DNA from 4 places in the Paenibacillus sp. FSL R7-0331 genome. Region 3 is predicted to be linked to each of the others. Evidence: predicted binding sites of a transcription regulator. Region 3 holds the regulator's gene; each other region holds the start of a gene.
The links. The regulator LexA, encoded in region 3, represses DNA repair genes until DNA is damaged. The targets are predictions, from matches to a motif close to CGAACATATGTTCG.
Positions count from the first base shown of each region.

Region 1: the regulator LexA is predicted to act here: its motif matches at 5,751-5,764, upstream of R70331_RS22270 (YolD-like family protein).
Region 2: the regulator LexA is predicted to act here: its motif matches at 2,454-2,467, upstream of R70331_RS11020 (YhjD family protein).
Region 4: the regulator LexA is predicted to act here: its motif matches at 6,043-6,056, upstream of R70331_RS22295 (ImmA/IrrE family metallo-endopeptidase).

Region 1 is NZ_CP009284.1:5,167,120-5,175,026, forward strand. Features, by position in the region: gene R70331_RS22240 (LacI family DNA-binding transcriptional regulator) at 1-402, opposite strand, end outside; gene R70331_RS31650 (hypothetical protein) at 587-739, shown strand; gene R70331_RS31655 (hypothetical protein) at 773-1,228, shown strand; gene R70331_RS22250 (class III lanthionine synthetase LanKC N-terminal domain-containing protein) at 1,400-2,704, shown strand; tRNA gene R70331_RS22255 (tRNA-Leu) at 2,971-3,056, opposite strand; gene R70331_RS32180 (WGxxGxxG family protein) at 3,516-4,049, opposite strand; gene R70331_RS22265 (M15 family metallopeptidase) at 4,127-4,807, opposite strand; gene R70331_RS31925 (hypothetical protein) at 5,173-5,334, shown strand; gene R70331_RS22270 (YolD-like family protein) at 5,374-5,703, opposite strand; gene R70331_RS22275 (hypothetical protein) at 5,931-6,572, opposite strand; gene R70331_RS22280 (glycosyl hydrolase) at 6,733-7,907, opposite strand, start outside.
Region 2 is NZ_CP009284.1:2,692,636-2,700,542, reverse strand. Features, by position in the region: gene R70331_RS11035 (MFS transporter) at 1-904, opposite strand, end outside; gene R70331_RS11030 (ROK family protein) at 1,019-2,044, opposite strand; tRNA gene R70331_RS11025 (tRNA-Leu) at 2,230-2,313, opposite strand; gene R70331_RS11020 (YhjD family protein) at 2,492-2,947, shown strand; gene R70331_RS11015 (hypothetical protein) at 3,021-3,239, opposite strand; gene R70331_RS11010 (hypothetical protein) at 3,327-3,644, opposite strand; gene R70331_RS11005 (xanthine phosphoribosyltransferase) at 3,750-4,322, opposite strand; gene R70331_RS11000 (YkvI family membrane protein) at 4,502-5,653, shown strand; gene R70331_RS10990 (hypothetical protein) at 6,395-6,736, shown strand; gene R70331_RS10985 (AAA family ATPase) at 6,845-7,907, opposite strand, start outside.
Region 3 is NZ_CP009284.1:3,936,765-3,944,671, reverse strand. Features, by position in the region: gene R70331_RS16645 (DUF8580 domain-containing lipoprotein) at 1-73, shown strand, start outside; gene R70331_RS16640 (hypothetical protein) at 319-516, shown strand; gene R70331_RS16635 (DNA polymerase IV) at 509-1,768, shown strand; gene R70331_RS16630 (YhjD family protein) at 1,765-2,250, shown strand; gene R70331_RS16625 (hypothetical protein) at 2,534-2,830, shown strand; gene R70331_RS16620 (sporulation protein Cse60) at 3,166-3,357, shown strand; gene R70331_RS16615 (hypothetical protein) at 3,626-3,847, shown strand; gene R70331_RS16610 (hypothetical protein) at 3,924-4,142, shown strand; gene R70331_RS16605 (L,D-transpeptidase) at 4,222-4,560, opposite strand; gene lexA (transcriptional repressor LexA) at 4,727-5,353, opposite strand; gene R70331_RS16595 (LysM peptidoglycan-binding domain-containing protein) at 5,584-5,994, shown strand; gene R70331_RS16590 (DUF896 domain-containing protein) at 6,103-6,306, shown strand; gene R70331_RS16585 (hypothetical protein) at 6,355-6,882, shown strand; gene R70331_RS16580 (HAD family hydrolase) at 6,923-7,708, shown strand; gene R70331_RS16575 (hypothetical protein) at 7,870-7,907, shown strand, end outside.
Region 4 is NZ_CP009284.1:5,175,314-5,183,220, reverse strand. Features, by position in the region: gene R70331_RS22325 (MerR family transcriptional regulator) at 1-734, shown strand, start outside; gene R70331_RS22320 (GNAT family N-acetyltransferase) at 731-1,393, shown strand; gene R70331_RS22315 (alpha/beta hydrolase family protein) at 1,390-2,403, shown strand; gene R70331_RS22310 (hypothetical protein) at 2,526-2,933, shown strand; gene R70331_RS22305 (YitT family protein) at 3,083-3,919, shown strand; gene R70331_RS32355 (hypothetical protein) at 4,015-4,149, shown strand; gene R70331_RS22300 (2-phosphosulfolactate phosphatase) at 4,335-5,144, shown strand; gene R70331_RS31665 (hypothetical protein) at 5,278-5,436, opposite strand; gene R70331_RS22295 (ImmA/IrrE family metallo-endopeptidase) at 5,483-6,025, opposite strand; gene R70331_RS31225 (YjfB family protein) at 6,146-6,322, opposite strand; gene R70331_RS31660 (hypothetical protein) at 6,542-6,700, shown strand; gene R70331_RS22290 (NucA/NucB deoxyribonuclease domain-containing protein) at 6,764-7,201, opposite strand; gene R70331_RS22285 (cytidine deaminase) at 7,321-7,737, shown strand; gene R70331_RS22280 (glycosyl hydrolase) at 7,906-7,907, shown strand, end outside.

The DNA of each region.
Region 1 (7,907 bases), 1.2 Mb from region 3:
GTCATTGCTCACATTATTCTCGATATCGTTGTAAGTTATGCCAACAATTCCAGCCACCTTGTTCTGCCGCAGCATATCGAGATAATACAGCTCCTTTTCCGGTTTGCCGCCGCTGTTGCACAGCATCAGCTTATAGCCTTCCCGGTCCAGCTCATCCTCAATGTAATACGCCAGCTCAGAAAAGAAGGGATTCCAGATACTTGGCAGCAATAAGGCGACCATCTTGGATTTCTGCATTTTAAAATTCCGGGCCACTTCATTCGGGAAATAATTCAGTTCCTGAATGGCTTCTTCTACCTTTTGGCGTGTCTTGGGTTTGACGGCGCCAGAGTTGTTAATGACTCTGGACACGGTACCTACAGCAACGCCGGCTAAGTTGGCTACATCTTTAATGCTTGTCATTTAACACCTCCGACCTCTTCTGAAAATTATAATAGCACCAAAGTGGAAACGTTTCAATAGTTAATTTGGAAACGTTTCATAAAAGAATACGGAAAGAACCAAGATATTATTTAGAGAGAAAAATTGAGAACATCTACTCCTATCATTGACAATAGTTTGCAGCACACCACAGGGGAAGTTTATTATGGCCAATACAACCATCATCATTATTGCCTATCAAAAAGACAGAACTGGCAAATCTACTACAACCTGCAATTGGTTTGCGCTTTATCCAATAAAAATAAAAAATAATGTTGAATTAACTTTCGAACATGTATTTTTTTGTAATTTAAGATGAATTATATAAACATTAAAAGGAGGAGACTTACATATGGAATTAAAAGAAATAATTAGCAAGTGCTTAACCGATAAAGAATTTGGCGAGAGTTTATTAAGACAATTGGAATTTCTTGAATCTTTAGCAACTAATGCTACTGAATTAGCGAACCTACAACCAAAGTCCCCTGGTGGGACTTATACAGTTCCTGCTCTTGCTGGTTTCGCCGGTAATTATGCAGTTCCTGCTCCTGCTGGTTTCGCCGGTGCTTATACTTATACAGTTCCTGTTCCTGCTGGTTTCGCCGGTAATTATGCAGTTCTTGCTCCTGCTGGTTTTGCAGGTGCTTATACAGTTCCTGCTCCTGCTGGTTTTGCAGGTGCTTATACAGTTCCTGCTCCTGCTGCTGCTGCTGGTTTCGCTGGTGCTTATACAGTTCCTGCTCCTGCTGCTGGTTTCGCTGGTGCTTATACAGGTTTAATTCCCACCTTGTCAACCCCTTGTCCTTGAGTAAAAAGTTTAATTTCGCCACCACTGCTCTAATAAGAGCTAGTGATAAGGGGAATCTATTCCCCTTATCTCATTCAAAATAAAATCATGGAGGATACTATGAAGAACAATTCGTTGCCAGTAAGGCTTCTACACCAATGGGAATATGATTGCATGAAATTCTTGCCTATTATGCATCCAAATTCTATTTGGAGGAGTAATCGTTATATGAACTCTGATGATCCAGAACAAGGATGGAAAGTTCATATCTCTTCGACTATAATTAACGCTTCGCAAGTACTTAAGTGTGTTGCTCCTTTCTTATCAAAGTTAGAAGTGCTCTATAAAGCTCCTATTTCATTATATGAATTAGGCAAAATTAATAGCGGACTTTATTATGGATTTAGTCAAATTGGAAAATTCATAACAGTTTATCCACGATCTAATGAAGAGGCTTTATATATTACTGAAATGTTACATAATATGACTACTAACTTAAATGCACCAATAATCCCTTTTGACTTAAGATTTAAAGAAAATAGTTGCGTTTATTATAGATATGGCGCCTTTAAATTAATTAATATGAACTACAGAGGGACAGTTACTCCAGCTGTTCGTGATCTATTTGGCAACCTAGTTCCTGATCTTCGATCATCAGGTTCTGCTGCTCCAAGTTGGCTTAACAATCCCTTTTCAAATATAAGTCATGCAAATACTACTCAATCATCGGGAGAAGATATGCCTCTTGGAAAAACCATTTTTGCTTATGAGGCTATCACTCAAAGAGGTAAAGGAGGGGTTTATTCTTCAATTGATCTCAGTGTTAAACCTACTAGACGTTGTATTCTAAAAGAAGGTAGAAGTAATGGTGAGACGAACTGGGATTCCTCAGATGGATATTCTAGATTAAAACATGAAGAAATGATCATAAAGTGTTTAAATGAAAATGGAATAGATGTACCAAAAATATTCTCATCTTTTATCTACCAGAATAATTATTATGTTGTAATGGAATACATCGAGGGTGAAAATTTAAACTCATTAATAAATAAAGGGATTTCTTTCAAGAACGCTTTAAACTATGGATTACAGCTAACATCAATAATCGATAAAATTCATAGCTGTGGATGGGTCTGGAGAGATTGTAAGCCAATGAATCTAATTATAGATTATAATGATTTATTAAGGCCTTTAGATTTTGAAGGCGCATGTAATATAGATAATCCTGATGAAACACCTTGGGGATCACCAGGTTTTGCACCCCCAGAATGGAGGGAATACCCTTTAAACAAATCAAGACTTCCAGAAGACCTATATGCACTTGGTGTAACCTTACACCAAATATTCAGCAAATGTTTACAACAAGAAGACATCTCAGTTCAATTAACCACACCAATCTTAGAAATGATTATTACGCTTCTTCATCTAGATCCAAACAAAAGACCCCAAGCAAAGCAAGTTTATGAGATCCTGGCAAAAGTATATAGAAATATTTAAAACATTGTTCTATATCACTCCATCACCAAGTCAATTTTAAAATAAAGCAAGTCCAGATTATCTCCATACTTCAAGTTAATCCCGGTAATCTCCATATCTTTATTCCCTTATAAATTAATCTTTCACTTTATTTCTATGCATTCAAAATTAGTTTACAATACACTTTCATTACCTTATATGCTCCCAAAAAATCCGACTTTCTGTTTGTCAAATTTTCATGCAAAAAAAGAGAGCTCATCCTTTAAGATGAGCTCTCTTTTTTGTAGTGCCGAGGACGGGGGTCGAACCCGTACGAAGGTCACCCTTCGCAGGATTTTAAGTCCTGTGCGTCTGCCTGTTCCGCCACCCCGGCATATAATGTGCGTTGTAACGCGACAAGAAATATCATATCACGTATCTATTGGATACGCAATCAAAATCACAAATATTTTTTAGTTACATAAGACAAGACTATATGCCAGTCCAAATAGGCTGAGCTTGTCCTAGAGCGTAACATTTTCCACTATACAGATTCAGTGATGTCGTAACTCTAAACGAACAGCACACTAAAGAGCAAAGTTACTTTTAATCCCCGCATCTGCACAATACGAGCTAATTCAAAGGCAGTTGGAATGGAGTCCCCATCGGGAGTTGGAAGCGAAAATCAAAGGCACCCAACAAACAAAAGTCAGGGGCATCACTACCCCTGACCCACCCTTATACCCGCCCGAAGGGCGGAACACCCCTAACATCCTTAACTCCGTAACACCCGTCGTCCAGCGACATGTCATTCACAAGCACCCCAACTGCCTCAACGGCAGCAGGTTACCTGCTAGTGGCGTTCCCGCTCTCCGCTGCGGCTGCGCATACCCGCCAGACCCAGCAGGCCGAGCAGACCGAGCCAGCCCCAGTTGGAGCCTCTGTCGTTGTCAGTGGCGCTGGTAGTTGTGCTGGTGGCGCGGTATCTGCCGGTTTCGGTGCTGGTGGACAGCGGGGAGACGGAGCTGTTGTCATTGCCCCGGACCGCGTTGTTCACCATGTTACCGCCTTTACGCATAGTGCCGGTGGCGTTGTTCATCATTTTATCACCGCTCTGCTCTACTCTGTTCATCAGCGTATCGCCATTGCGGTTCATCGTGTTGCCGGTCTGGTTCATCATCCGGTTACCCGTTCCATTCAGCATATGAGTGCCTGTGGTACCGTTGGTTTCACGGATACGTTCAGTCTGCATTCCGGTTCTGCCGGTGTCCGGGATGGACGCTCCCATTCCTCCACCGGTGCCAGCAGCGTTGGCTGCATAACCGGATCCCATAAGACTCATGGATAACAATGTACCGCAGGCAAGGCTCGTGACCAGCTTATTCAAGTGATGTGCCCCCTTTGAGGATAATTGTCTTTCGCTGATAATTTCCCCATGAGGCGCATCATCTATACAGGTGGTTCTTATTCCCTGACAAGCTTCACTGTCCTGCTCGCAGCATCATAAGTGACACTTGCACCAAGCGCTTCAGCAACCGCACGCACCGGCGCATAGGTTGTGCCGTTCTCCAGCATACCGCTGGTAATCTGGACACCATTCAGTGTGACCATGACCGCCTGGTGCGCTCCGGGAGCCGTACCGTTAATGACAGCCAGCGCATCCTTTACCTGCTGTACTGTCGGCTGCCGGCCTGCCCGCAGCTGCTCGGTGGTCAGCCCGAAGGTCATCTCCAGATGGGAATAATCCTTGAAGGAGGTCCAGTCCCCGCCCCAGGCAAAACCGAGCTTCTTGGCCTCCTGTGCCACCTGCTGCCAGTCAGCAATTTTATCTTTATTCCCGTCCCGGGAGATGTCCCAGGAGACATTTTTGCCGTCCGGCAGCAGCAGGGCAAAATCAATCGCCAGACCATAGTTGTGATAACTGGTGCCTCCCCTTGCGTTCGTTACGATATTTCCCGGCTTCGTGCGGCCTTGCGCATAGAGAGCATTTTGCTCGGCAATCGTCCGCATGCCCTGGGTGATGACGATCGGGATACCCTTGGCATAGCTGCGCTGGATCAGAGCACTGGCTCCGGCCAATATAACCGGATGAAGATTTCCCAGCCAGCCTGCCGACTTACTCTTCACCTGATCTAATGTCAGCATTTTCCTCACCCCCTGATACAGTAGATGCCTGCTCCATCTGCTTTGCTTGTACGGTTTGCCTAACAAGAGTATGCGTAACGCCCGTAAGCCTCATTAGAAGACAAAAGACCCCGGATACCAGGGCCCTCTCCACTCCTATACTAAACAGCTATGCCAGGCCAGCCATCCCCATACAACAATCAGCAGGATGATGATCCCGCGCACAATCAGTAAATCAATTGCCTCCGAAAAGCCCCGAGACAATCTGTTCTTCCCGCTCCTTGGCCCTAAGCTTCGCTGCATCTACATCAGAACCGGATGCTTTTCTGCAAAATAGGCCACATTAGATAACACGAACTGACTTGAGCGAAAGGTGGTATGTATCCATGGAAATTCACAGTGATCTTTATAAGGTAGCCGCACTAAGCGGCCAAGAGGACGCAGTCGAGATCATCCGGCAGGCCGAGGCAGACCTCGCCCGGATCACAGGCAAGGGCGCAGTCACACTGATTGCGTATGAGAAGACGGAAGAACCGGCAGCTAATTAACCTGCTGCGCTGATCCGGGCCGTATTGTTACGCTGCTGCTTATAGAATGTAGGCATCCTCAATGTCATCCACCTGAATCCATTTCCATTCCTCTGCCCACTGCAGCTTAATTTCACGCGAGTGGGTATGAATGGAGGTGACAAATCCGCTGATCTGTCTAACCTCAGCCGGACCGTGCAGCACCACAGTTACCCGCTTATGATTCCTTAGTGACACAGCCAGCGTCTGCTCAATCTCCTTCAGCTTATGCTGCGCAGCCTGTACGCCTATGCCCGGCATATCACGCTCATCCCTGCGGGGTTCCTGTACCTGATCCTTCAGCATTATCCGGCTGCCTTCCTGCGATCCTTCCTCCAGCTGTTTGCCCATAGCCGCTCCTCCTCAAGTTATAGTCGCACATCAACATCCCAATCACACGAACATATGTTTGTATTCGTATTATATTAGCAGACTCTCCCGTAAGCAAGAAGAAAAAAATAACAGCAGCCGGCTTCAGTCAACCGGACATCAATTGATGTGCAGACAGACCGCAAGCAAAAGGCGCGCACAGCCAGGCTGTACAGCGCCTCAAATAATAACCTTGAGCAAAGCTAATCTCAGTCTGCGGAATTGCCGGATTCGGTTCCGCTATTTACAGGAGTTTTGGCTGCATTCCCGCCAATCTCATCTGCTTCTGTACTGACCACAGTTCCGGGAACGCTCCCCAGCTCTGTCTCAGCCGCGCTGTCTTCTTCCAGCAGCCCTACAGCCACTCTTGCCTGATTTACCTTGGAAATACCGTACAGCATCGCCACATCTGCCTGCTGGTTCATAGCATTGAATTCGTCAGCAGTCACCTCAGGGGAAGCCGCACTCTGCGAAGCCTTCTCTTTAATGGAATAAGCGCTCTGGAAAGCAATCACTGCATCTCTCAGCAATGTCTCGACGTCTTCCGGCAGGCTCTTGGATATCTTCACATCATTAACCCGGCCGGCAATATCGGATGCGGTATCCTGGAACGAATCAAGGGCTTGCTCAAGCTCTTTATCTGTAGCCGCTCCCGTAGAATACGAAGTGAGGGTCGTATTGAAATTCTCAAGCGAGGATCTGCCCATTTCGTCAAACTTCGACATCTCGTTATAGAAGTTCAGTACGGTCTCCTGCACCTCCTCTTCTGAGGCTGGCGCAGAGCTGTTATTGCTGCAGGCGCTGAGGATCATTACCATCATTAGTACAATTGTGTATAAGGTTTTTTTCATCTGTTCAAATCCCTCCACTTAACAGAATAATGGCGGGTTTTGTAAAGCGCAAATGAAATTAATGTAAAAAAAGCTCGAAACACCCATATTTCAAATTTTAAGCGCCTTCATTGCAAAAAAGATCCCCAAAAATTTGGAGATCTCCTGCAAATATCGCCGGCTAAGCCAGCACGTATGCTCCGGGTGGTATAACCTCTCTAGGCCGGCTGTGGCTCTCCCACATCAGGATAGCCTTGGCATCCCCCTGGTTCTCATAATACTCTACCTTCAGCTCATGCAGCTTGCCTTGAATCAGCTGTATACTGCCCTTGCGCTCTGTACCGCTCTGCTTAACCCAGCTGTCGATTACCAGTACCCCGTCAACCCACACCCGTATGCCGTCGTCCGAATAAGTGTAGAAATTATAGGTCTCGCTGAATTCAGCCTTAAGCCTGCCGCTCCAGCGTACCGAGAATAGATCAGCATTAATTAACGGGTCAGGACTGCCCTGTCTCCACGTAAAGTCAATCATGGAATCTGTCCGGACCAGTGCCGGAGCTCCGCTCAGCGCCATATTGTTGAAATATTCACCCTTGATTCCCGGAGGATGCGCCTGCTCCCCTTCGGCGGCCAAGGCTTTATACTCATCCCTTGTAATAACAAAGCTGTCATTCATAAAAGCCTTAATCACCGGCTCCGTGTTCTGCTCATACAGCAGCTTCGCCCAGGTGAGCTGGTAGGACCATTTATTTTGTGATTTGGCCAGTACCGCTGCAGAAGGCAGCTTCGCGTTCTCACCGATGGCGATCAGCTTGCCGCGCCCCAGATCCCATAGCCCGTCATGATGGCTGTCCTTGAAATCACCGTCATAAATATCGAGCGCCAGCACATCGACCCTGCCGGCTCCGGGATAATACCTGGCCGGCTCCTGGCTCCACTGGTTCTGCGCATTCGGACTCCACACCCAGAGCAGGTTATGCAGCCCGTGGTACACGGTGTAGCGATCGAACATGAGGTTCCACAGCTCGGTGAAGCGGCTCTTCTGCCCCCACCAGAACCAGCCTCCGTTCATCTCATGATACGGTCTCCAGAGTACAGGGACACCTGCGTCATTCAGCTTTTTGAGAGAAATAGCCGTCTTGTCGAGATCCGCCAGCAGTGCTGCATACTGTGGTGTTCCTGGTGTAATGTATTTGGCAAAATCAGCCTCGCTGAGATTCATGGAGACGTTCGACCAGGCCGGAGCAGTCCCCGGCAGACTGGCGTGATAGCTCATTGTGACAATCCCGCCGGCTTTATGCCAGCGGATGGCGCTGTCCGTTACCCACTGCCGCTGATTGGCTATAAGCGACTCCG
Region 2 (7,907 bases), 1.2 Mb from region 3:
CAAGGCCGGCGGCAGCAAACAGGAATGCCCAGGACTCACCTCCTGCAAGTGCTGCAAAGGTACAGACAGCTGAGAAGCCCGAGAAGATAATCAGCGACAGCGTAAAGCCGATTTTGTCAGTCAACGGTCCCAGCACCAGCCTGCCGACTGAGAACAGCAGGAAGAATGCGGACAGCAGGCCGGAGGCCTTAACGGTATCCCAGCGGTAAGCCTTCTCCAGGAAATTAACCAGCCAGCCGCCGACAGCCAGCTCAGACACAACGCCGAAGGAGAGGATCAGCACCATCCACCATAAGGCCGGATCCCGCCGTAATTCTTTGAAGGGCGTGCGTTGTTCAGCCGGCAGATCATCCCCCGGAAAGGTGCTGCGCAGCGCCGTTATAATCGGCAGCAGAGACAGGGAGAGCATCACCAGATACATTCCCCGCCAATCCAGTTCCTGGCCGGATACTTGAACCGACATCATCCCCGTGGCAATCAGCGGGGCAACAGTCGAGCTTAATCCATAGAAAAAATGGGACAGATTCATCATCGTACCGACATTTTTGACAAAAATCCGCGCCCCCAGTATAGCCAGGGCAATTTCCAGCATCCCGTTACCGATATACATCAGGAAGTAAGAGGCGGCAAAAGCCGGATAAGCATGCGAGACAAAGATAAAAATACCGGACAGCAGCATGGAGGCAAATGAAATGATGCTAGTCGCTTTAATTCCAAATTTACGGACCAATATAGCGGTGAACGAACACGCAATAAGATAACCCAGAGCGTTGAGGGACAGCAGGCTTCCCAATTGCTCCTCGTTCAAATGAAAATCTAATTGAATCCGCGGAATAGCCGGTCCTTTAATATTCTCCGATATCCCGAAGATGATAAAGCCCAAAAAGATTGTAACAAGCTGCATCGCATAGGTTTTATTAAATCGGGTTGTACGCTGTTTCAACGTGAAGGCCTCCTGAAAGATGTGAATGTTGATTATGGACAAAATAAATACTCAGACCGGGCTTGATGCCCGTTATTATTTGCGTTCAACCAGCTGCAGCCTGTACGTCAGACTCTCCAGCGTAAGGGCAGTTATGCCGGTCATGTATTCTTCCTGTGTGTTATTTTTGATCAGCAGCGCAGGCATATGCTCCTGCGGAATATGCTCCAGGCACCCGTTAAGCAGCTCCTCCGTCATAGAGGGGTCTGTCAGCTCGCCGGTAACGGCTACCGAGACCGGATTGAGTATCGTGATGACCGAAGCCAGCATTTGGGCCGCCATGGGGATAAAGGTCTCCTGCTTATGCAGCCGCTGAAGCTGCTCCTCCCGAGTGTATGCAGAAGGAAGGTACGAGATTTCTCCGGCAAAATTGGTTATCCCCGCCACCATCCGCCCGTTTACGATAAAGCCTGCTCCCGGAAAATGATTCCTGGGAAAGGTGACTACGGCAAACGGCTGGTCCTCCTCCGGATTATGCAGCTGATAAAAACCGTACACGGTAGCATTCATGTCATTCTCAACAATGATATCCATATCGTACTTCTCGCTGAGCTGCTCACCCAAAGGGACTCCAGCCAGCTCAGCCACATCACAGATGCCGATTACCCCGCGGTGTGCGACTCCCGGTATGCCGATGCCGGCTGCCTTTATATTGCTGTATTTTTGGGTCAGCTCTCCGATTAGCAGATCCACTGTATCCGTATCAATCCGGGTAAAGTCACGGGTCCCTTCATCCAGCCTGTCTCCTGTCAGATTAACCACTATGTACGATACGGAATGCCGTCCGCCTTCAGTTCTCACCATAAGGCAGAGCACGCAGGCATAATCAGCATTGAACATGTATTGTCTGGCAGGACGCCCGCCGCTCGACTCCTCCAGTTCAAGCTCCAGCACCTCCCCGCTGCGGACCAGCTCATTCAAAATACTGCCGCAAGTAGCCACACTCAGCTGTGTCATACCGGCAATCGATGCCTTCGTTCCGGTCCCCGCGGCCTTCAATGTATTTTTCACCAGCTCTACATTTATCCTTTTGACCTGATGTGTATTATGGGATACGGTCATAACGGCTCCTTTCATAACGGCAAGTTATTATAACTCTTTTAATAAGTGCAAATATAGTGGCTTTAAAGGCTTATGTCAAGTGTTCATTACAGGTTTCCACATAAAACTGACATTCAGTGACCATCTGTCCATAGCAAAAAGAAAACCCGTATCGCCTAAGCGATTACGGGTCTTCTTCAATAGGATGCGGTCAAGAGGACTCGAACCTCCACGATATTGCTACCACTGGCACCTGAAGCCAGCGCGTCTGCCAATTCCGCCATGACCGCAAATTATGAGTGTCACTTTCGCGACCACAAGATAGATCATATCATGTACAAATATCAGAGTCAACCTTTTTTATTATTTCATTTCTTTTCATTATTTTTTGGATAATTATTGCTTTTCATTATAAATTCAAGGTATAATAAGAACAGAAGTTCGCATACTATAAATGAGGTGATTTATATGGCGACCACTACCAGAACTACTCTGAACACACCCATTATTCCTGAAGATATAACCAAAGACGAACTGTCCCTTGTGAGAAGCTATCTGCTGCTGACGTTTATTCATAAAGTATTTGAACGCGATTGCCGTGTAATCGGCAGGAGCGGATTATTCAAGACCCCTCAGCTCTATATGGAGCTGGTGACAAGCGCAACGAAGAAGACTTCACTGATGCTCCAGGAGGTAACACGCGAGCTGTCCTCCCACAATCTTAAGATCACCACGATCCGCCAGGATCAGCGTGGTGTCGAAGCTTCTTACGCATGCCGGGGTTATACCGGTAACATCAATATCCAGTGGCCGGGCTTCCGCAATGAGATGATGCAGCGCATGCGTGCATATCTGGGGCTTAATCCCGAGCTTGCAGTGCTGCCGAAGACCGAAAGCGTCGAGCAGATGGCTATGTCCATCTGAATTCCGTTAGATTAACTGCAGCAAAGCCCCCGTCATGATAAGGACGGGGGCTTTGCTCTTTTTGCTATTTTACCTACAAATCCTCCAGACCTTTGCGCGGCTCCGAGTATGGCTGAAATACATAATTACGGTCTAGCTTAACAACATGCTTATTAGGACGGCGAACCATCACCTGTGTATCATCCCAGGCCAGAATGATGCCTCTAACATCATTACTCTCAATAGCGTCACGGATAACGCGCACCTTCTCACCGGATATGCGGTAGGCATCCAGCTGTTCATCGCTGATCATGGTCATCCCTCCTTTCCACTAGATTGTCCTATTCAAAAAAAGACCCAAATGAGAATCCATTTGGGTCTTTCATCCTTAACAAAGATCCTATATCAGCGCTTCATTCTTCTCAAACCAGAAGTCAAGAACTTTAGCGGACATCACACGTTGCTCCAGATACTCAACCTGATTCTCTGTGAAATTCTGTTTCCAGTTGAATTCCAGCTCTTCGCACAGGCTAGTGATCGTCAAAAGTTCCGACCATGCAACATAACGTTTGTACCAGAAAAATTGAGGATGTTCAATCATATAGGGATACAGATCGTCGAACTCTGTGTGTTTACAATCCAGCGCACGCTCGAAATGATCCTTGGCCTCGGTTAGTTTATCAATAAAAAATTGCTCTGTCACCGGTTCTTTCCCCATTGTGACGCCTCCTCTCCTATGTCTAAACCTTATTATAAAGGAAAACTTATAGGGTGAAAAGAAGATGTTTTAAAAATAGGCTATGTTCCTATAATTGTCACCGGTTTAATCGGCGAAATGAACCTTGCCGTCCTCCAGTGAGGTTATACGGACGAGTGATTCCAGCAGAATTCCCTGATCTCTGATTGTACGCGCCCCTGCCTGGAAGCATTTCTCGACAACCACGCCCATTCCGGCAAGCTCAGCCCCGGAGCGCTGGATGATTTTGATCAGTCCGCGCGCAGCATCACCGTTAGCGATAATATCATCAATAAAAAGCACCTTGTCTGCTGATGAAATATATTGCCGTGACAGCATAATGTCAGTGACAATTCCTTTTGTAAAAGACGGAACCCGCTCACACAGGGCATCAGGATCAGCCAAAAGCGTTTTTTTGCGGCGGGCAAATACAAGCGGCACCTTCATCTCCAGAGCGGTGGCAAACGCCACGGCAATACCCGAGGATTCTACGGTAACCACCCGCGTAATGCCTGCATCCGCAAACCTCCCGGCAAACTCCCGTCCCATTTCCATCGTCAGGATCGGATCAACCTGGTGGTTGAGCAGGGCATCCAGCTTCAGCACCTGATCTGATAGGACGACCCCTTCCTCTAAAATCCGCTGTTTCAATACTTCCATGACTTAGTACCTCCATTACCTTAATAATTCCAGACATTCCACATGCACAGCCGTTCATTTCACCAGCACGGAAGTCATGTCCCTCTGGCTATCATCATAACCTGTACTATATGGACTGCACAAGGCAATCCGGCGGGCACAGCCCATTTTTATAATCACAGCACATAAGGAGTGAAGCTATGAAATCGCATGTCCGTACGCTGCAGATTGCTTTCACCTATATCGGGACGATTGTCGGCGCCGGGTTCGCTACAGGCCAGGAGATTCTCCGTTTTTTTACCCGGTACGGCCATTGGGCGCTGCTGACCATCATGCTGTCGACGGTACTGTTCATTTGGCTAGGAACCAAGATGATGGTGATCGCCCGCCGGACCGGCGCAGATTCCTATGAGGACTTTAACCGTCATCTGTTTGGAGAAAAAACGGGCAGCCGTATCAGCCTGTTCACCATGGTCATTCTGATCGGGGTCAACAGCATTATGCTTGCCGGCGCCGGGGCTATTTTTCAGGAGCATCTTGGCTTTCCCTATCAGGCGGGGCTGCTGATTACACTGATTGGCTCATTCATTCTGCTGAAGCGCGGGATTTCAGGCATTATGCAGCTTAACAGCCTCGTTGTGCCGCTGATGCTTACTCTGTCGCTTATCATTATTTTTAATACATTCGGGCTGCCGGGAGCCGAACGGTTCCTCTTCCTGCACACAGATCACAGCACCTTCAGCGCCTGGATGTCACCGCTGCTGTATACCGCCTTTAATCTTGGAATGGCCCAGGCCGTGCTGGTTCCCCTCGCCCGCCATACGGAGGATGAACAAGCGCTGGTGCGCGGCGGAATACTCGGCGGTATCGGCATCGGCTTCATGCTGCTTGCCGCTCATTTTGCCATGAGCTCACAGATGCCGGGCATTCTGCAATACGAAGTGCCGATGGGCAGCATCGCCTTCCGGCTCGGCTCAATCGTACAGCTGATCTACTTGCTGCTGATCTTCCTGGAAATATTCAGCACCTTCGTCGCCAATATTTATGGCGTCAGCGTCCAGCTCCAGCAGCGCCTTCCGGTCGCTCCAGCGCTTGTCACCCCTCTGCTGATGCTGTTCTGCTATCTGTTCAGCCAGTTCGGCTTCAGCTCGCTGCTTGGATTATTCTACCCGATCTTCGGCGCTCTGGCTCTGGTCTGGGTCAGCATGCTGCTGCGTGCACCGCTGTCACCGCCGCCGCGCCCGCCGGGATCTTCCGGTCCTGACGGGATGGGAACGGATGCGAAAGAAAGGGATAAGAAAAAGGGCATTACAATTGTAGCGGTTAAACCGGTTATCCGGGGGCGGAAGTGAGCGCTGAAGCGGGTTAGCCGGGAGCGGATGTGGGCGGTGATGCTGGTTAGCCGGGAGCGGAAGTGAGCGGCTAAGGGCATGGGTGCTAGGGCTTGGACCGGTGCTAGGAGATTCAGGAGATAGGAGTTAGGACATACAAAGCTGGCGGCTCGTATCGGTATCAATAAAGGGATTTTTCCCTTTGCTCGCGGCTGAGTTGCTACTTTTGAGCTCGTTAGAGGGTTTTTTCCCTTTGCTCGCGGCTGAGTTGCTACTTTTGAGCTCGTTAGAGGGATTTTTCCCTTTGCTCGCGGCTGGATTGCTACTTTTGGGCTCGTTAGAGGGATTTTTCCCTTTGCTCGCGGCTGAATTGCTACTTTTGGGCTCGTTAATGGGATTTTTCCCTTTGCTCGCGGCTGAATTGCTACTTTTGGGCTCGTTAGAGGGATTTTTCCCTTTGCTCGCGGCTGGATTGCTACTTTTGGGCTCGTTAGAGGGATTTTTCCCTTTGTTGGGGGCTGAATTGCTACTTTTGGGCTCGTTAATGGGATTTTTCCCTTTGCTCGCGGCTGAGTTGATACTTTTGGACTCGTGAGAGGGATTTTTCCCTTTGTTCGCGGCTGAGTTGTTACTTTTGGGCTCGTTAAAGGGATTTTTCCCTTTGCTCGCGGCTGAATTGCTACTTTTGGGCTTGTTAATGGGATTTTTCCCTTTGCTCGCGACTGAATTGCTACTTTTGGCTCGTTAAAGGGATTTTTCCCTTTGCTAACGGCTGAATTGCTACTTTTAGGCTCGTTAATGGGATTTTTCCCTTTGCTCGCGGCTGAATTGCTACTTTTGGGCTCGTTAGAGGGATTTTTCCCTTTGTTCGGGGCTGAGTTGCTACTTTTGGGCTTGTTAGAGGGATGTTTCCCTTTGCTCGCGGCTGAATTGCTACTTTTGGGCTCGTTAGAGGGATTTTTCCCTTTGCTCGCGGCTGAATTGCTACTTTTGGGCTCGTCAGAGGGATTTTTCCCTTTGTTCGTGGCTGAATTGCTACTTTTAGGCTCGTTAGAGGGATTTTTCCCTTTGGTCGCGGACAAAATCCTGGCAAAAACAACATAAAGCAAAAAGGCAGCGCTGACCGCTCCGGAGTCAAGGAGATGAACAGCACCCAGGTTCCGGGAATCATCCTCTTCAATCCTTGTGGGGAACGTTACGCTGCCTTTCCGTTTATACAGGGATAACCGCTGCTGCAGGAATAATCCGTGCTGCTGCCTCCGCAACATGGCGGTGGCAGGTCATCATCACAATCTGACGGGTTAAGGACAGCTCTCCTGCCAGAGATAACGCGGCATGCAGACGGTGTTCATCGAAATTTACGAACAAATCGTCCAGCATCAGCGGAAGAGCCGATTTCCCGGACATTGTTTCGGCCAAAGCCAGCCGTATCGCAAGGTACAACTGCTCCTGTGTCCCCCTGCTGAGCAGGGAGCTGTCCAGAAGCCCGAAGCTCGCATGCTCAGCCTTCAGCTCCTTATGCCCCAGCGTCATGACGATTCTCCGGTATTCCCCGCCGCTAAGCTTTGCAAAATAGACAGAGGCCAGCTGCAGCACCTGCGGCTGTTTTTCCTGCTCATAAATGCGTCTGGTCCGTCCGATTAATTCAGCGGCAATTACGTTAACGGCATACTGGCCGGCCAGATTCCGCAGTGACGACCGCTGCTCTTCCAGCTGCTGGTTTACGTTATCCTCCATGCAGCGTTCCTTCAGATACTCCTGCTCCTGCAGCAGCTTGCCTCTTTGTTCCAGAAGTGTATTCCGCTCTTCCTCCAGCTCTGCTGCAGCTGCTTCTGCGGCAGAGCGTTCTTCTGCGAGTGCAGCAGCATCATGCTGCTCCAGCAGCTGCTGTAATTGATCCGCCCGGCCGCCTTCCCAGCCGCTGAACATCGCCAGCTCCCATTGGCGGACAGCTCTAGTAAGCCCGGACCGCTGCTGCACTGCCGCTGCGCGCCGCAGAAAGTCTTCACCGTCAGCAGCCCCGCCTTCACTCAGCAGAGTAGTGCTGAGCTGCTGCAGTCCTTCCAGCTGCTCAAGCTGCTCTGTGAGCTCCTCCTGGATCTCGGCCTTACGGGCAGACAAGCCCTCTCTGCGCAGCAGCTCAATGCGCAGCAGCTCCCACTCCCGTTTCCGGTTCTCCAGCCAGCTCAGCAGGCTGAACACAGGGATTGACGGAATCGCTGACTCTGAATAGCTGCCTGCTCCGTCTGGTATATAGCCAGGAGAGCGAGAGACC
Region 3 (7,907 bases):
TCCGGGGGGAGATTCGGCAGAGCAGTTTAGTCCTTGGACGACAGTATCCCTGTCTACTATTGAGGCGGAGTAATCCGCTCCCCGATGCTTGCGAAAGAAGTAGCAGACGGCATTCCGTGCAGAGTTCTGAAGCCCCTGAAGCGGCAGCCGCTGCAGAATGAAATCCGTAAGAATGAGCCTGTGTAAGCGGGCAAGTTCTTACGGATTTTTTTAATATACATAATAATGACAGTGGAGGAATATACTCATGATTGATTAGAGAACACATGTTTGGTTATAATACAAACAAATGTTCTTATTTGTTGGGGGCGATCGGTCATGAGAATGGCTATGGGTCAAATCATTGAAATTGTATATCTGGACAAATCCGGCAAGATCACTCAGCGGAAGATCGAAGTACTCGCCATCCGTGACGGGCGCATCCGGGCAACCTGTTTAACGGCGGGGGCGCCGCGGGTATTTCTGCTCTCGAATATTCTGGCGTGGCACCCGGTACGGGGGCGGAAATATGCCTAAGGATCGGGTTATTGTACTGTCGGACTGCCAGTCCTTTTACGCAAGCGTGGAGAAGGCAGCTCATCCTGAATATAAAGATCTGCCGGTGGCAGTGGGTGATCCGGCGCGGATGAACGGGATTGTGCTGGCTGCCTGTCCGCTTGCCAAAGCCCAAGGGGTTACTACCGCCTCGCGTGTAGGCGAAGCGATGACCAAATGTCCCGGACTCGTCGTGATCCGGCCGCGGATGCGGACGTATATCACGGTGTCCCTGCTGATCTCACAGATCTACGAGAGGTATACAGATATGGTCGAGCCGTTCAGCATTGATGAGCAGTTTCTGGATGTGACGGGCTCGCTGAATTTTTTCGGCGGGGAATTGCAAAAGGTCATTTCTGCTATACAGCAGCATGTGATGTTATCCACCGGCGTATGGACCCGGATGGGTGTCGGGCCGACCAAAATCCTGGCCAAAATGGCCAACAATCTGGCCAAGAAGCAGACGGGCGGTGTTTTCCGGCTCGGATACGACAATCTGGATGAAGCGCTCTGGCCGCTTCCTGTCCATGACATGTTTATGGTGGGCGGACGGATGACCAAAAACTTTTTCCGGATGGGTATAACCACGATCGGCGACATTGCCCGGATGGAGCTGGGGGAGTTCAAGCGGAGAATGCGGATGACCATGGGCAAACAGAGTGATATCCAGGCGGAATATTACTGGCAGACAGCCCGCGGCATCGATCCCAGTCCTGTCGTTACGGGAATCCGGCACCAGATCAAATCTGTGGGCCATGGCAAGGCGCTGCGCTGGAATCTGTATACGAGGCTGAGTGACATTGAGGTGGTGCTGCTGGAGCTTGTGATCGAGGTGTGCCAGCGGGCGCGGCGGTACCGTTATATGGGCTCGGTGGTTTCGATTGCGGTGTCCGAGACGGACGGCAACACTTCCCATTCCTACAGCCGGCAGATGACCCTTCCCGAGCCCTCATTTCTGACACATGAGGTGGCAGCGGCGGCCTACCGTTTGTTTGTGGATCACTGGACCGGGATGCCGCTGAGCCGGCTGGCTATATCCGTCTCTCAGCTGACCGATGACAGCGTAATGCAGCTGACCTTATTCGATGACCGGATCCGCACCTACAACAAAGAGCGGGCCATTGACCAGATCAAAACCAGATACGGCAGCCGGGCGCTCATTCGTGCCTCCTCCTTGCTTGAATCCGGGGTTGCTTTGGAGCGTGCCGAACAGATTGGGGGTCATTATAAATGAGCAAGCTAGACGGAAACGAGAGATGGAAGACCAAAATGCTGATGAGCGAGCATGTGGACCAGTATGAGCAGCAGGAAAAGGGAGAGAAGGGGAATAACAGCAGGACGATGCTCACAAATGACGAACGCACGATGGTCCGTGATCTGATTCTGCTGCCTTACATAGATACGATGGTAAGCAAGAGCATCGAGGAGATCGAACGGTCGGGCAACATGCTTACCAAGATGTACTTAATGGGCGGCCGCTTTATCCAAAACCGGGTGATGCAGGACACCTACAGGCTGCAAAAAGAGCTCAGACAGCGCAACATCAGGGTGCTCGCCGATGAGCAGGAGGACTTTCTGATGTATTATAAAATCTTTTTCCGCGGCTACCAGGAGCGGTTCGGGCTTACGCGCGACATTATGCGGACAGAGATCAGCCTGAGGCTTACGCGCTACACGGCTGAGCTTGGAGCGGTGCTTAAGGAGCAGTTGAAATAAAGCATTCTGTCAGCGGCCCGGCGGCAGCTTATCCCCTTAATTTGAAAGAAATTAGCAGATAAGGTATACATTAAGCCGGAGATAGGTTATGGTTAAACTAACTTATTCGTGTGATTCTTATCCAAGGGACCTTTCACTGCGCGAGCGACAGAAAGGTCCTTCTTGCATATTTTAGGTTGGAAGGGAGTGTTAAATGCAATATGACAACACAATAATAGATCGTTACCGGGTGATTGAAGATAGGGTTATCAGATTTATTACGGATCATTCAGGTGTTGAGTATATGAAAGATTCAGAGCAGATTGTGGAGGGCGGAGTCTTTGCCTGGGCAAAATTAAGGTCCGTAGACAGAGAAATACAGACGCAGCTGAGGCTTGATTATGTCAAGGTCTTGGAACTCGCAAGACAACGGATGGAGCGGGCCGGGAGTGAGCATCTGATGGATTTTGACCGGAGCAGTGAAGCCGTACTCCATTATATCAGGCAAGATTCCATACTGTGGATTCCGTCACTTGAAGCGGCCGCGGAGGCAGCCAGGACTGAACTTGCGCTACAGAAATTTCTTCTTACTCAAACTTAAATATATAAGGTTTAGAGTAACCTGCCAGGATAATGATTCTGGCGGGTTTTTGCTGTTATTGGCGTTGAAGCTGAAACCGGATTACCGGAGGGATGAGACAGAACAGGCCATTGTATAATTGTGTAAAAAGTATTTGACCATTCTTACACCGGGTGTTAAGCTAGGCAGACAGTAAGACATTTCGCAGCTCTCTGCGGAATGTCTTACTGTTCATTTAGGGCTATTTTACATTAAATGTTAGTGGAGGGGTGATGCGCCATGTGCATTTCGCTGCTATCTAATTCATGTGTACCAATACAATAGCAAGTATGAGAACAACGAAAAAGGAGAATACCATGATACAGGTAAAAGAGTTTGTGGACGGGGATAATTTTTATGCGGAGAACAAAGCGAATGAATTCCTCAAAGGCTTGGCGGAAGAGCAGGTAGTGAATATCTGCTACGGCTCGGTCGTTAAATCTTCACGTGACGGGGCTGAGCATCAGCGCAGTACAATATTGGTGGTATATAAGACAGATGAAAAATAATTTTTGGGACCGGCTGTTTACCTGGCTGTCCTTTGCTTCGACGTTAATGATTGTGGTTCTGGTGGTTTTTTACACCTGGGGCTAGGAAATAAAGAGTAGAAAAAGCATGATCAGCAGGCTTTCGCTAACAGAGAGCTTGCGGTGATGCTTTTTCTTCTGCAAGCTAAGGAAATTATCACATACATACATTACCAATTGTGTTATATTTAAAAAGTATTTGTTTATGCTGGCCGTAAGGTAGATGAATCTGTCTGCAAGGAGGAAGCGGATGAACACGACTTATAAGGTACTGGTATGTGATGCGGATTTATTTGCTGCAGCGCTTGCTGAGGCGGATATATATGTATTGCAGGTGCAGGAGGGGAAGCCGCCGGTCTTTGCGGATTGTGCCGGTCCGCTGCAAAGATGGACACCCGAATACATAGAGCTGGGCGGTATGACCTACAGGCGTAAGGATTTTGAGTTCCGTGTGCGTATACCCGAAAAATAACAGCTGCCAATTCACACAGGCAGGAAGAGCCACTGCAGCATCTCTTATACTATAAAACAGTAAAAGAGGTGTTAATATGGCAGAAAGAGAACGCTTAAGAATCCGCAGAGCAATCCGTGTCCTGCTGGCGCAGCGGTCTATCCTTCTGGAGCGGCTTGAAGAAATTAACGAGAATCTGCGCAGATTGCCTAATCCCAGCCGGGCCAGACGTGAATTGCTGGCAGCAAGGGTGTCGATCCGGGAAGCCCTGCGCTTGAACCGAATCGCCATCAGACTTTTGCGCAGCGTGCTGTAGAACATCGCGAATATAGAAGAATAAGGGGCATCCCGCAAGCCGTAATATGGCTGCTCGGGATGCCCCTTGCTGTGTGCAATTACTGCCTGATAGTGACCCTTGTTCCGATGGAAACAAGGCGGGATAGGGCGAGTACGTCTTCGTTATACATCCGGATACAGCCGTGTGAGACCATATGGCCGATCGAGGCAGGGTCATTCGTGCCATGGATACCGTAATGGGGTTTGGACAATCCCATCCAAAAAGCACCGAACGGCCCGCCGGGATTAGGCTGCTTGTTAATAATGGTATACTCGCCTTCAGGTGAAGCAGTCAGCATCGTGCCAATCCCTACAGGGAAACCCCGCGTCACAATATCATTATCCAGGAGATACAGCATACGCTGCGACAGATCAACAATAATCCGGTAATTGGGCATAGTTATCAGCACTCCTTCTCATACCAGAATATGTGCGGAGTACGGATGCGGTTACCAGTGACGGATGGGGGCAGGAGTATCGGGGGCGGACAAGCTGTTAATCCAAATGATTAGGCAGGAAAAAGGCTGCTCCGCAATTATGCGGAGCAGCCTCAAGTGGAAAGAATTAGTGAATATCGCGGAAAAGTCCGATGACTCTGCCTAAAATGGTAACGCGGTTCAAGCGGAGCGGTTCATAAGCCGGATTCTCCGGCTGCAGGCGGATATGGTCACGTTCTTTATAGAAGGTCTTAACAGTAGCTTCATCTTCTTCAGTCATCGCTACAACGATATCCCCGTTGTCTGCCGTCTGCTGCTGGCGGACAATAACGTAGTCGCCGTCCATAATTCCGGCTTCCACCATGCTGTCTCCTAATACGGAGAGCATAAACACCTTGTTGTCACCGACATAATGGGTAGGCAGCGGGAAATAATCTTCAATATTCTCGGTAGCGGTAATCGGCACCCCGGCGGTGACTTTACCTACAACAGGAATGCGGGTAACCGTCTGTACGAACTGATGTACATTCTCTGAATCTTCCTGTCCAAGCAGCTCTATTGCGCGAGGCTTAGTAGGGTCACGGCGGATCAGGCCCTTCTTCTCGAGACGGTCCAGATGACCATGTACGGTTGAGCTGGAGGCAAGGCCCACGGCTTCCCCGATTTCACGGACGGACGGAGGATAACCCTTGCTGCGGACTTCGTTACGTATGAATTCCAGGATCGCCAGCTGACGACTCGAAATCTTTGACATTGGAATCAACCCCATATAGTATGTTTGGGAAAATTATAACATAGAACTTCCGTTCGTACAAACATAAGTTCTAACTATTTTTTAATAGCATTTGGATGCAACTGGCAGGGAGGCATAATAGATCCAAAGTAAAAAGGGGAACAATTGTTCGAAAAAATCTATTGATCAAAACACATGTTCGTGTTATAGTAATCTCAAATTTAAGAACAAGTGTTTGGAGGTCGATGAAATTGTTAAAATACAGTACTTACCGCAGCATCTATGATGAGACACATGAGGTTCAGACTGCCGATGCCTCTGTTTTAGAATATGTAACCCGCTTGAAGAATACATCAGCATCCCTATACGGGTCGCTGATGAGCCTGTTCAACGGAGGCCAACTGTTGAAGCTTGCCCTGATTCTGATGCTGGTGATTTCCGGCTTTACTGTGGTAGGCAATGTGTTTGCAGGTTCAGTATCCCCGATAACTCCGGCTGAACGTGTAGTCGTAGAACGCGGAGATTCACTGTGGAGCATTGCGCTTGAACATAAACCGTCGGAGATGAGGACGGTTGTATATATAGAAGGAATTAAGAAGGCAAGCGGGCTTTCGGGGAGCTCAATACGGGCCGGAGATGTGCTTACGCTGCCTGCATACTAATGGTTAGAGAGATTATAGTTACGACAGGAAGAGCTTTCAGGGAGGAGACCTTGACAAGCTCTTTTTCTCATGGCAAAGTTAGAATGAATTTAAAGGGAGGGGAACGCATTGAATATTGACGAATTGGTCGCACGCATCAATGAACTGGCACGCAAGCAGAAGAGCAGCGGCCTGAGTGAAGAGGAACTGGCCGAACGCGCCGAGCTCCGCGAGATTTATCTTGGCAACATCCGCAAGAACTTCCGTGCACAGCTGGATACGATTGAGATCGTGGACAACGATGATCAGGGCAACAAAGGGCTTACACATTAGTCCTGTGTCTTTGTCATAGATATTTTAGGATGACTAGGGGGAACTCACATGGCCCGTTCTTGGGAAAGAATGGTTCAACGCAACTCAAAGCAAGTTAATATGCAACGAAAGAAGCAAGGCAAGGAAACGATTTATGCTTCAAAATCATCGACAGCTGCAGGAAGCAGCGATATTTTCAAAGGACGCAACATTGTATTTCCTATCGTTCTGCTGCTGCTAGGTGTTATGTTCTGGGTAGTGGGTTCCATTGACGAAGCGAGAGGCCAGGGGATATTGGCTAACTGGCTGGGCGTTGTCCTCTACTTCTTACTGGCAGCCCTGATCTTCTTCCGCCGTCCTTATCTGAAGGTTGAGCGGGCCAGAGTTTCCACTATAAAATTTAATCGTGAGCGCTGGCTGCAGGCGGCAGAGATTGAGAAGATTATTCTGTCCCGCAGCATGGTTTCCCTCAAATATAAAGGCAAGCGCAAGCAGTGGGTGTTCTCCAGATTCCTGAACCGTTATGATACAGCGGCTATGGGAGCACGGCTGGAGCAGTTCGCCAAAGCGAATAATATCGAAGTAGTGCACGAATAGAAAGATAAGATAGACCAGCATGGGGAGAGGGAGCGATATAATGCCGATTACCGCCGTATTGTTTGATCTTGACGATACACTGCTCTGGGATGAGCGGAGTGTTGAGGAAGCCTTCCGTGCCGCCTGCGAAGCAGCGGGCGAGACAGTGGACCCTCAGGAGCTGGAGGCTGCGGTCCGTAGGGAGGCCAGAGGCCTCTATGAATCGTATGAGACGTTTCCGTTCACGAAGATGATCGGGATTAATCCGTTCGAAGCGCTATGGGCAAACTTTACTGCCGGAGAGCAACAGGAATTCCGCCAGCTGGAGCAGCTTGCCCCGGGATACCGCAAGGAATCCTGGCGCCGCGGCCTGGCATCCCTCGGTATACATGATGAGGCGCTGGCTGAACGGCTGGCGGCCAAGTTCGGTGAGGAGCGCCGCAGCCGTCCTTATATGTATGAAGAAACACTGCAGGTGCTGGATGAGCTGCGCGGTAAAGTGAAGCTGCTGCTGCTCACCAACGGCTGCCCGGCCCTGCAGCAGGAGAAGCTGGACGGCGTACCTGAGCTTATTCCTTATTTCGATCATGTAGTCATCTCAGGCAGCTTCGGCAAGGGTAAGCCGGATAAGGCGATTTTCGGGCATGCGCTTGAATTGCTGGATATTGCTCCTGAACAGGGAATTATGGTAGGCGACAAGCTTACAACGGATATTCTTGGCGGCTTGTCTGCCGGCCTGACGACCGTCTGGATCAACCGGACAGAGAAAGCGCCTGATCCTGAGATTCAGCCGGATTATAGAATCGGTCATCTCTCTGAGCTGCTTCCGCTGGTACAATCACTATAGAATCTTTCCGGGCCGGTCTCCTGCATAGGAGGCCGGCTTTTTTATTGTTTTTATGCGGCTTAGAATGCCTTTAAGCGTGTGATTTACCGCTCATTACATACATAATATTCCAGATAAGGTATACTCAATAAATACATTATGTTAAGGAGCTGATATATACGATGATAAGCCAACCCGGATTTTTTGTTAGCGGAGCATT
Region 4 (7,907 bases), 1.2 Mb from region 3:
GTTATTTTGAGGAAAAAGGGGTTCTGCTGCCTGCCTTTACCGATACCAACCAATACCGCAAATACAGCATCGACCAGATCTACCGGCTGTCACAGATTCTGCTGCTGCGGAAGCTGTGGATGCCAGTTCAATCTATAAAAGAATGCATGACGGAGGATAACCCTGAACAGGTGGAACAGCGGATTACGCATTCGCAGACGGAGATCAGCAGGGAAATCGTACGGCTACAGCAGCTGCAGCAGTTTATCGGCAAGGTGCTGCAGGAGCACCGGGAGTTTCAAAAGGAGCATCAGGCCTATAGTGTAAAACGGCGTGAAGCGCTGGCTTTGCAAAAGTGGTTCGAGCTCGATGCCGAAGCAGTGCTTAGTGCGGGAATGCTGGCTGAACAGAAAGGGCGGATGGAGGATCTGTTTGAAGCCGATGTCCACTATATCTATGACGGAACGGGTGTGGTTACCCTGTATACTGCCGGGAAGCTACTGGAGAACAGCGATCGCATCCTTCCGGCCGGAAAGTATCTGTCTTATTCGCTGCAGGCTGCCGGTGAGGCTGAGCTTGAGCTGCATATCAGGCAGTTCTGCCGGCACGCTGAGCGGGAATTTCAAGCAGAGACATGCCCGTTAATCGTCGTTGAAAAATCATACCTCTCCCTCTTCGGCCGGGATAAGCTTCATTATGAGCTGTTGCTGTGCGTAGACCCTGCCGTTTCTGAGGGAGGCACAGCGGAAGCATGACAAGCCTGCCGATTATGATTGAACCCATGCAGCCCGAGTACAACCGCGATGTCAGCTTTATGCTGGCACACGGGTTTCAGGGGAAATTTAATGCGCTGACGAAGCTGGATGCGGGTTCACTGGCTGTGTTTTTTGAGCAGCTGATGAAGCTGTTTCCGGACGGGCCGTTAACGAAGCGAATGGTGGCACTTCAGGGAGATCAGGTCATAGGTACACTTTCTCTAAAATGGCACAAAAGCCATGACCCGTCTGCGGCGGCAGCCGCCCAATCCACGCATTCTGCTCCTTATACCAAGTTGCCCCAATGGAAGGAGCTGAAGCAGCTTGGAACCAAGAGTACACTGCGTCTCCTGACCGCACTCTATTTCCTGAACCACGAGCCGTCGCCGGGAGAATGCTACATAGCTGATCTTGCTGTTCATCCGGAGCATCAGGGAAAGGGGACTGGCGGAATACTGCTGCGCCGGGCACAGCAATATATGCAGGATCAGCCGCTGCTGCATTATCTGGGGCTGCATGTCTCCGGCAGCAACGAGCAGGCCAGACGCCTGTATGAACGGCTCGCATTCAGTGTGTGCTCGGAGGAGCACAGCCTGGTGCGCAGCCTTCTTTTCCGGGAAACGAAATGGACGTATATGATATGCAGGGGGCTCATATGAAAAAGAAAATTATAGCTGCAATAATTGTCGTTAGTCTTATTCTGCTTGGCGCAGCTCTATATATTGTGCGTCAGAATACATTCGATATGGTGGAACAGCCTGTTGAAATTACGACTCCGCAGGGACAATTGACCGGTACGCTGGTGCTGCCCAAGCATTCCTCCGGCAAATCTGGCCTGGTGCTGTTCATTCACGGTGACGGGCCGATAAATGCCTCTCATGATGACGGATATAAGCCGTTATGGGAACGGATGGCCTCATTGGGTTATGCTTCACTCTCTCTGGACAAAAGAGGAATCGGGGGCTCAGAGGGAAACTGGCTGAATCAGAGCATCGGTGACCGGGTAGAGGAAGCCCGCCATGTCCTGGCCTGGGCCAGAGAGCAGCCTTCCATAGACAGCAGCAGGATTGGGGTTTGGGGAGCCAGCCAGGCCGGCTGGGTTATACCAGAGCTGGCAGCCGCAGAACCGCTGGCATTCAGCATTCTCGTCTCACCGGCGATCAACTGGCTAAGGCAGGGAGCTTTTAATACAGAACAGCAAATGTTGAAGGACGGCTATACTCAAGAGGAGATTAGCGGGCAGGCGGCTTACGAGCAGCGGGTCAATGAGCTTTTGCAGCAAGGGGCACCGTATGAAGACTATGTGCAGCTTGATGGACCGGAGGATAGAATGTCTGAAGCGCGCTGGTCTTTTGTCAGCCAGAACTTTCGGGCAGATGCTGAGAACGACCTGCAAAGCTTCCAATCTCCGGTGCTTCTGCTGTTAGGGGAAGAGGATCTGAATGTAGATGTAAAAGAGACAGAGGATATTTACCGCAGGCAGATCAGCCCGGCCTCATTGCTCACCGTTAGGGTATTTCCGGACACCGAGCACTCGATGCTGAGGACAGCAACGGCAGATTCCAGCCTGAGGGCACTGGCGATCAGCCTGTTCGCACCGCGGAGAATCACAGTCGAAGGTTATATGGAGCAGATAGAAGTATTCCTGAAGCATACCGTGGGCCGTTAAAAGGGATGCTTGTCTCTCTTCCGCTATAAATAGGAGAATACCACTGTTCATCCGTACAAGCTGATCAGTCATTCCCCGCATATCCTGAAAGTAGAATAGATGAGAGGATGTGTGAGGTTATTATGGCAACAATTATTGATGTAGGAAGCAGTACAGCCTCAACAGGCAGCCAGACGATATCGATTCCGATTCTTGCACCGGGAGCCAATCTGATCCTGGCAGAGTTCGGGCTGTCAACGGTTACCGGCGGATCGGTTCTGTTAAACGCCAGCATCGGGTTCCAGACTACTTTGGGTATACCGAGTGTCGTATTCACCCTGTACCGGGACGGCCAGCCTATTTATAATGTGGGAGCAAGCGGACTTGCTCTGCTGGCAATTCAGCCTATAGCGATGTCATTTCTGGACAGAAGCGTACCGGCAGGTTATCATGCGTACTCTTTAGGGGTGGCTAACAACAGTTTGAACATTCTGCTGAATGCGGCTAGTGTGACTGGGCCGGTAACGTATTCGGGTGTATCCATAGGCTAATAATACACAGCCCGTGTATTTACATTCCGGCAGATGCTTGTTATGATCAGAGGTATCAAAAGAGCTTACCCAAAGCGATTAAAGGATGCATGACTCCTTTAGTCGCTTTTTTGTTTGTGGGCTTTGTAATGTAACTGGAGGCGTATGTTATGAAAAAAAGAGTGTATGAGCTGTTCATGCTGCTTGTTGGGGCGTTTTTGTTTGCGCTCGCAGTCAACGTATTTATTATCCCTAATGATTTTGGCGAGGGAGGGGTGACCGGAGTATCGATCATTCTTTTTTATCTGCTGCAATGGTCACCTGCTCTTGTGGGCTTCACACTCAATGGAATCCTGCTAATTATCGGCTACAAGCTGCTGGATAAGAAAACGATTATTTATACCGTCATTACTGTAGCTTTTAATTCGCTGTTCCTGTATCTGACCGAGAGCTGGAGTATTAATTCCAGTGAGCCGGTAATTAATGCTATCTTTGCCGGTCTGCTCGCCGGCGGCGGGATCGGATTAATCATCCGGGTTGGCGGTACAACTGCAGGAACGACGATTCTGGCCCGGCTGGCCAATAAGTACTGGGACTGGAATATCAGCTACGCGCTGCTGTTCTTTGATCTGATTGTTGCCGGACTGTCTGTTTTTGTTATCGGAATCGAGAAGGTGATGTTCACTTTCGTCATCCTCTTTATCGGAACGAAGGCGATGGAGTTCATTATTGAAGGGGTGAATCCCAAAAAAGCAGTTACCATCATTTCGGCAGAGCATGAGCGTATTGCAGCCAAGGTTACTGAGCTAATGGACCGCGGCGTAACGGTGCTGCGGGGTTACGGTTACTACACCGGCGAGGACAAAAATGTACTGTATATTGCCATCAGCAAACAGGAAGTATCCATGCTCAAAAAAATTGTGCGCGCTGAAGACAAAAATGCCTTTGTTACGATCCATGATGTGCGCGATGTGTTCGGTGAAGGCTTTATTGATATTTCCAAATAAAAAATCCGGGCCAAAAGACATTGCCGTTTCACCCAGTCAGCAGCAGGCAAATCACATATGCTATGGTGTACTCAATCATGAAGGAGGAATTGGAAATGGGTTGTTATGGTGAAAATGTAGGTCCAGTTGGCGGAGCGAACTGCGGATACGGCAGTCCTTTTACTTCTACTGCTGCAATTCTGGTATTGTTCATTCTGCTGGTTATCATCACTAAGGCTTTCTGGGTATAGTTGTACGGATAGAATGTGGCCCTGCCGACGGCAGGGCTTTTTTTGTGGCAGATTGACGGGACAAACAGGAGATTTACCACAAAATTAAAGAATTATTAGGATTAGCGGTTCGGCGGCAGCCTTCTATGGGTAACTCCCTCTTTGTAGGTCTGAGATGAATCCGGACAAGAGAGGAGGGCGACCCTGTGTTTTTTGACCAAGCGCCCTATGACATTAAACTGGACTGGGGCCAAAGAGGGGCGAGGGCTGCAGCGGAGCGCGGAGACATCATTATTATCGTTGATGTACTGAGCTTCTCGTCCACTGTTGTAACGGCAGTCCAGCACAAGGCTAACATTTATCCGTATCCGCCGCCGGCCAATGAACAGGCAAAAGCCTACGCTAAGGAGCTGGGTGCAGAGATAATCCGCGGACGGGCGGAAGCTGTAAGAACAGGGGGCCATTCGTTGTCTCCGCTGACCTTCAGCTCTGCTGATTATGAACGCGACTTTGTCCTGTGCTCCATGAACGGTGCGGCCTGCACATGGATTGCAGCACAGGCGCCTGCGCTGCTGGTCGGCTGTCTGCTGAATGCATCAGCTGTCGCCGAAACGGCCAACCGGCTTAGGCTTGAGCTGAGGGCGGCGATTACGGTAGTTCCCTGCGGTGAGAAATGGCCTGATGTGATCGGTTCCGAGAATAATCTTCGTCCCGGCATTGAGGATTACCTGGGCGCAGGACTCATCCTCTCTAAGCTGACAGGTAGTAAATCTGCGGAGGCGGAGGTCTGCATCGGTGCTCTGCGGTCTTCGGGGCAGCGAATCCGGGAGCTGATCTGGGAGTGTACCAGCGCCCGCGAGCTGCGCGGCCGCGGATTCGAAGCAGATGTAACCTATTGCTGTCAGGTGGATATCAGCTATGCTGTTCCGGTAATGCAGCATAACCGGTTCATTAATATACTGCCTGGCTTAACAGCAGAATTAAACGGACAAGCTGCGGCTCCAAAAAAAAATTAAAATTTCAGCCGGACTTCAGCAGAATTTCATAATGCATTAAGCTAAGGCAGGTATAGTAATGACATACCCCCCTTATTCATAGATTTGGACCCTGCCGGACGCCGGCGGGGTCATTTTTTGTTCAACAAAGTATTCATACCTCAGGCTCCTGCAGCAGAATCGAAAAGGTTTCGGTCTCGTGGTCCACTTCAATGGCCGCGATGCCGACGAAATCGGGAATTTCAGGATGCACCGCATCTACGCTGTATTCCGGATGAGATAGTAATAAGCGGATAACTTGAATAGCTTCCATATCGCTCCCCCTCTAAGGACTTATGAGGGTATTGTCCCCGCGGAAGTTAACGAATATGTCTCTGGATGAATTTTCTCTCTTCGCTCCGCTCCATCACAGCCATCAGCTGACCCTGGAAGATCCGCCTCTGAATCTGATCGATTCGCTGCACGGCCAGCTCCTCAGGTACCTGGAACGTAGAGGCGATATGATATACGGCATCTTCCCGCAGTTCAGGCAAGGGTCTGGCGGAGATCATGGAGTAGGGCATAGCAGCGTAGAGAATAAAGCGTTCGGATTCGTCCTGCTGCGCCTGAGTGAAATGTCCGGGCATTAGAATACGGCTGTCGGCATGGCGGAGCAGATGGCAGAGCTCATGAAGAAATTCAAGGCGCTGCAGCTCGGGCGGCAGCCGGTTGTCCAGGAACATGGTATACATGCCCGCTGAGGCCTCTACGCTTTTGCTGCGCACATCCAGATAATGAATCCAGATATTGAGGCGTTCGGCTATGTAAGCAATGGAAATATCGGACGGGCGTTTTACCTGCAGACGCTGATATAAATCCTCGGTCCAGCTCTCAAGAGCAGTCATCTGGTAATAGGATTGCATATTATCACCTCTAGATAAGATCGTATGTTCGTATTTATGAGTAAAAGAAAAGCCCGAAGGGCTGAGGAGAACCGGCATCATACCAGAACTTGTGTTCTTATGTATCTAAGAATAAAACAATTAAACCTGAATATCAAGTGTTTTTCCAAGATTCGGATGCGGGCTCTGCTGAAGCATCTGGGCGATATTCTGCGCCTGAATTTCAGCGGCATTCTTGGCAATGCTCATAACCTGCAGGCCTACAGCCTGCTTAAGTGATGCCTGGCCCATCACAACAGATAATGCGGCTATGTCCACTATGCACCTCCTGAGGGATTTCGATAGCTGATAATGTATCCGGATATGATCTGCCGCTTCATTCCAGGTTTATCTGCATTCCTACAATATATCGACACCATGGAGCCGTATTATTAATCTGCAGGGGAACACATATGTTTGCCGATTGGCCCAAACTGCCGGGATAGCTGCCACATATTCTGTGCTGTGAGTATCAATTATTCAGAGGAGGAATTACAAATGGGTGCAGATTACGGTTGCGGATGCGGAAACAATGTTGGAGGAGTGAATCAGGGTCCTCCGGTTATGCCGGTTGTAAGCCCGTGGATGACATCGACCAATGCGATTCTGGTTCTGTTCATTCTGCTGGTTATTATTACAAAAGCCTGTCTATTCTAACATTGCTTCATTAAACAGCAGCTCCTCCGGTATAAGCCCCGGCGGAGCTGCTGCCTCTTCTGCTTATTTGAACATGAACTCCACCCGTGTTCCGTCGGCGTAGCCTTCGAGCTGGTTGCCTACCCAGCTGCCGGCGCCGCGGTTATCACCGGGTGTTATGTACTCAATGTCGGCCCCGGCACCGCCCTCGGCACACATCGCCATCGGCCACTCATCACGGTCATAGCCTTTTTTGGTCGGGACCCCTTTGAGGGATTCCTTACGGTTCTCTTCCGCATCCTCCCGGCTGATCGTGCAGATGGCGGACTCGCCGTTTCTGATTGCCTCCTGGATATGTCCGGCCGTTTCAGGATAGCGGTCTGAAGGAAAGACAAGCTGTACTACCTCACCGCTGCCGGCTGGCGTTGTGGTGACAGACGGGCTGGTCTCTTCGAACAAGTAGGCTGCCAGGGCAAGCAGGATGATGATGATAAGACTGGGGAATAATTTCTTTTTTTTCACAAGCTCCTCCTGATTATGTTGTATTCTTGATGCTTCGGCCTAATCAGTATAGCTTATAATTAGCAGATTTTAGTATACTAGATAAAGAAAAAGTCCGGAATGATCAGGAGGAACAGCAGATGAAATCTGAAATTTCGATTGAAGACGAGACACTGGTTGCTGCTGCACAGGAGATTATCAAAAAGCGCTACGAGTGGGAACGGCATCATGTAAGTGCGGCACTGCGCACAAGGACCGGGGAGATTTTTACAGCGGTTCATCTGGAAGCCAGCCTGTCCAGGGTGACGGTATGTGCGGAGGCGATGGTCATCGGAAAAGCCATTTCGGAAGGCTACAAGGAATTTGACACCATTGTTGCAGTAAGACACCCGGACCCGGACAGTGAGGACAATGAGATTAGGGTAGTATCGCCCTGCGGGATGTGCCGGGAGCTGATTGCTGATTATGCCAAGGATTGCAAGGTCATTATCCCTGAGAATGAGGGTCTGGCCAAAACGGATATACTGGATCTGCTGCCTATGCGTTATGTTAGATAACCGGGATAATGAATTCAGATTGCTATACATAAGCTCACAAGAGTACAGCTGGCCATGTTGAGAAGATTTTATTTAAAATTTAAATAATATATTTGGTATCCCGCCATCCGCCGCTTCCCCGTACCAGTTGTCCCCATACAATGGTACAAAAAAGGGATGGTGGAACAAAT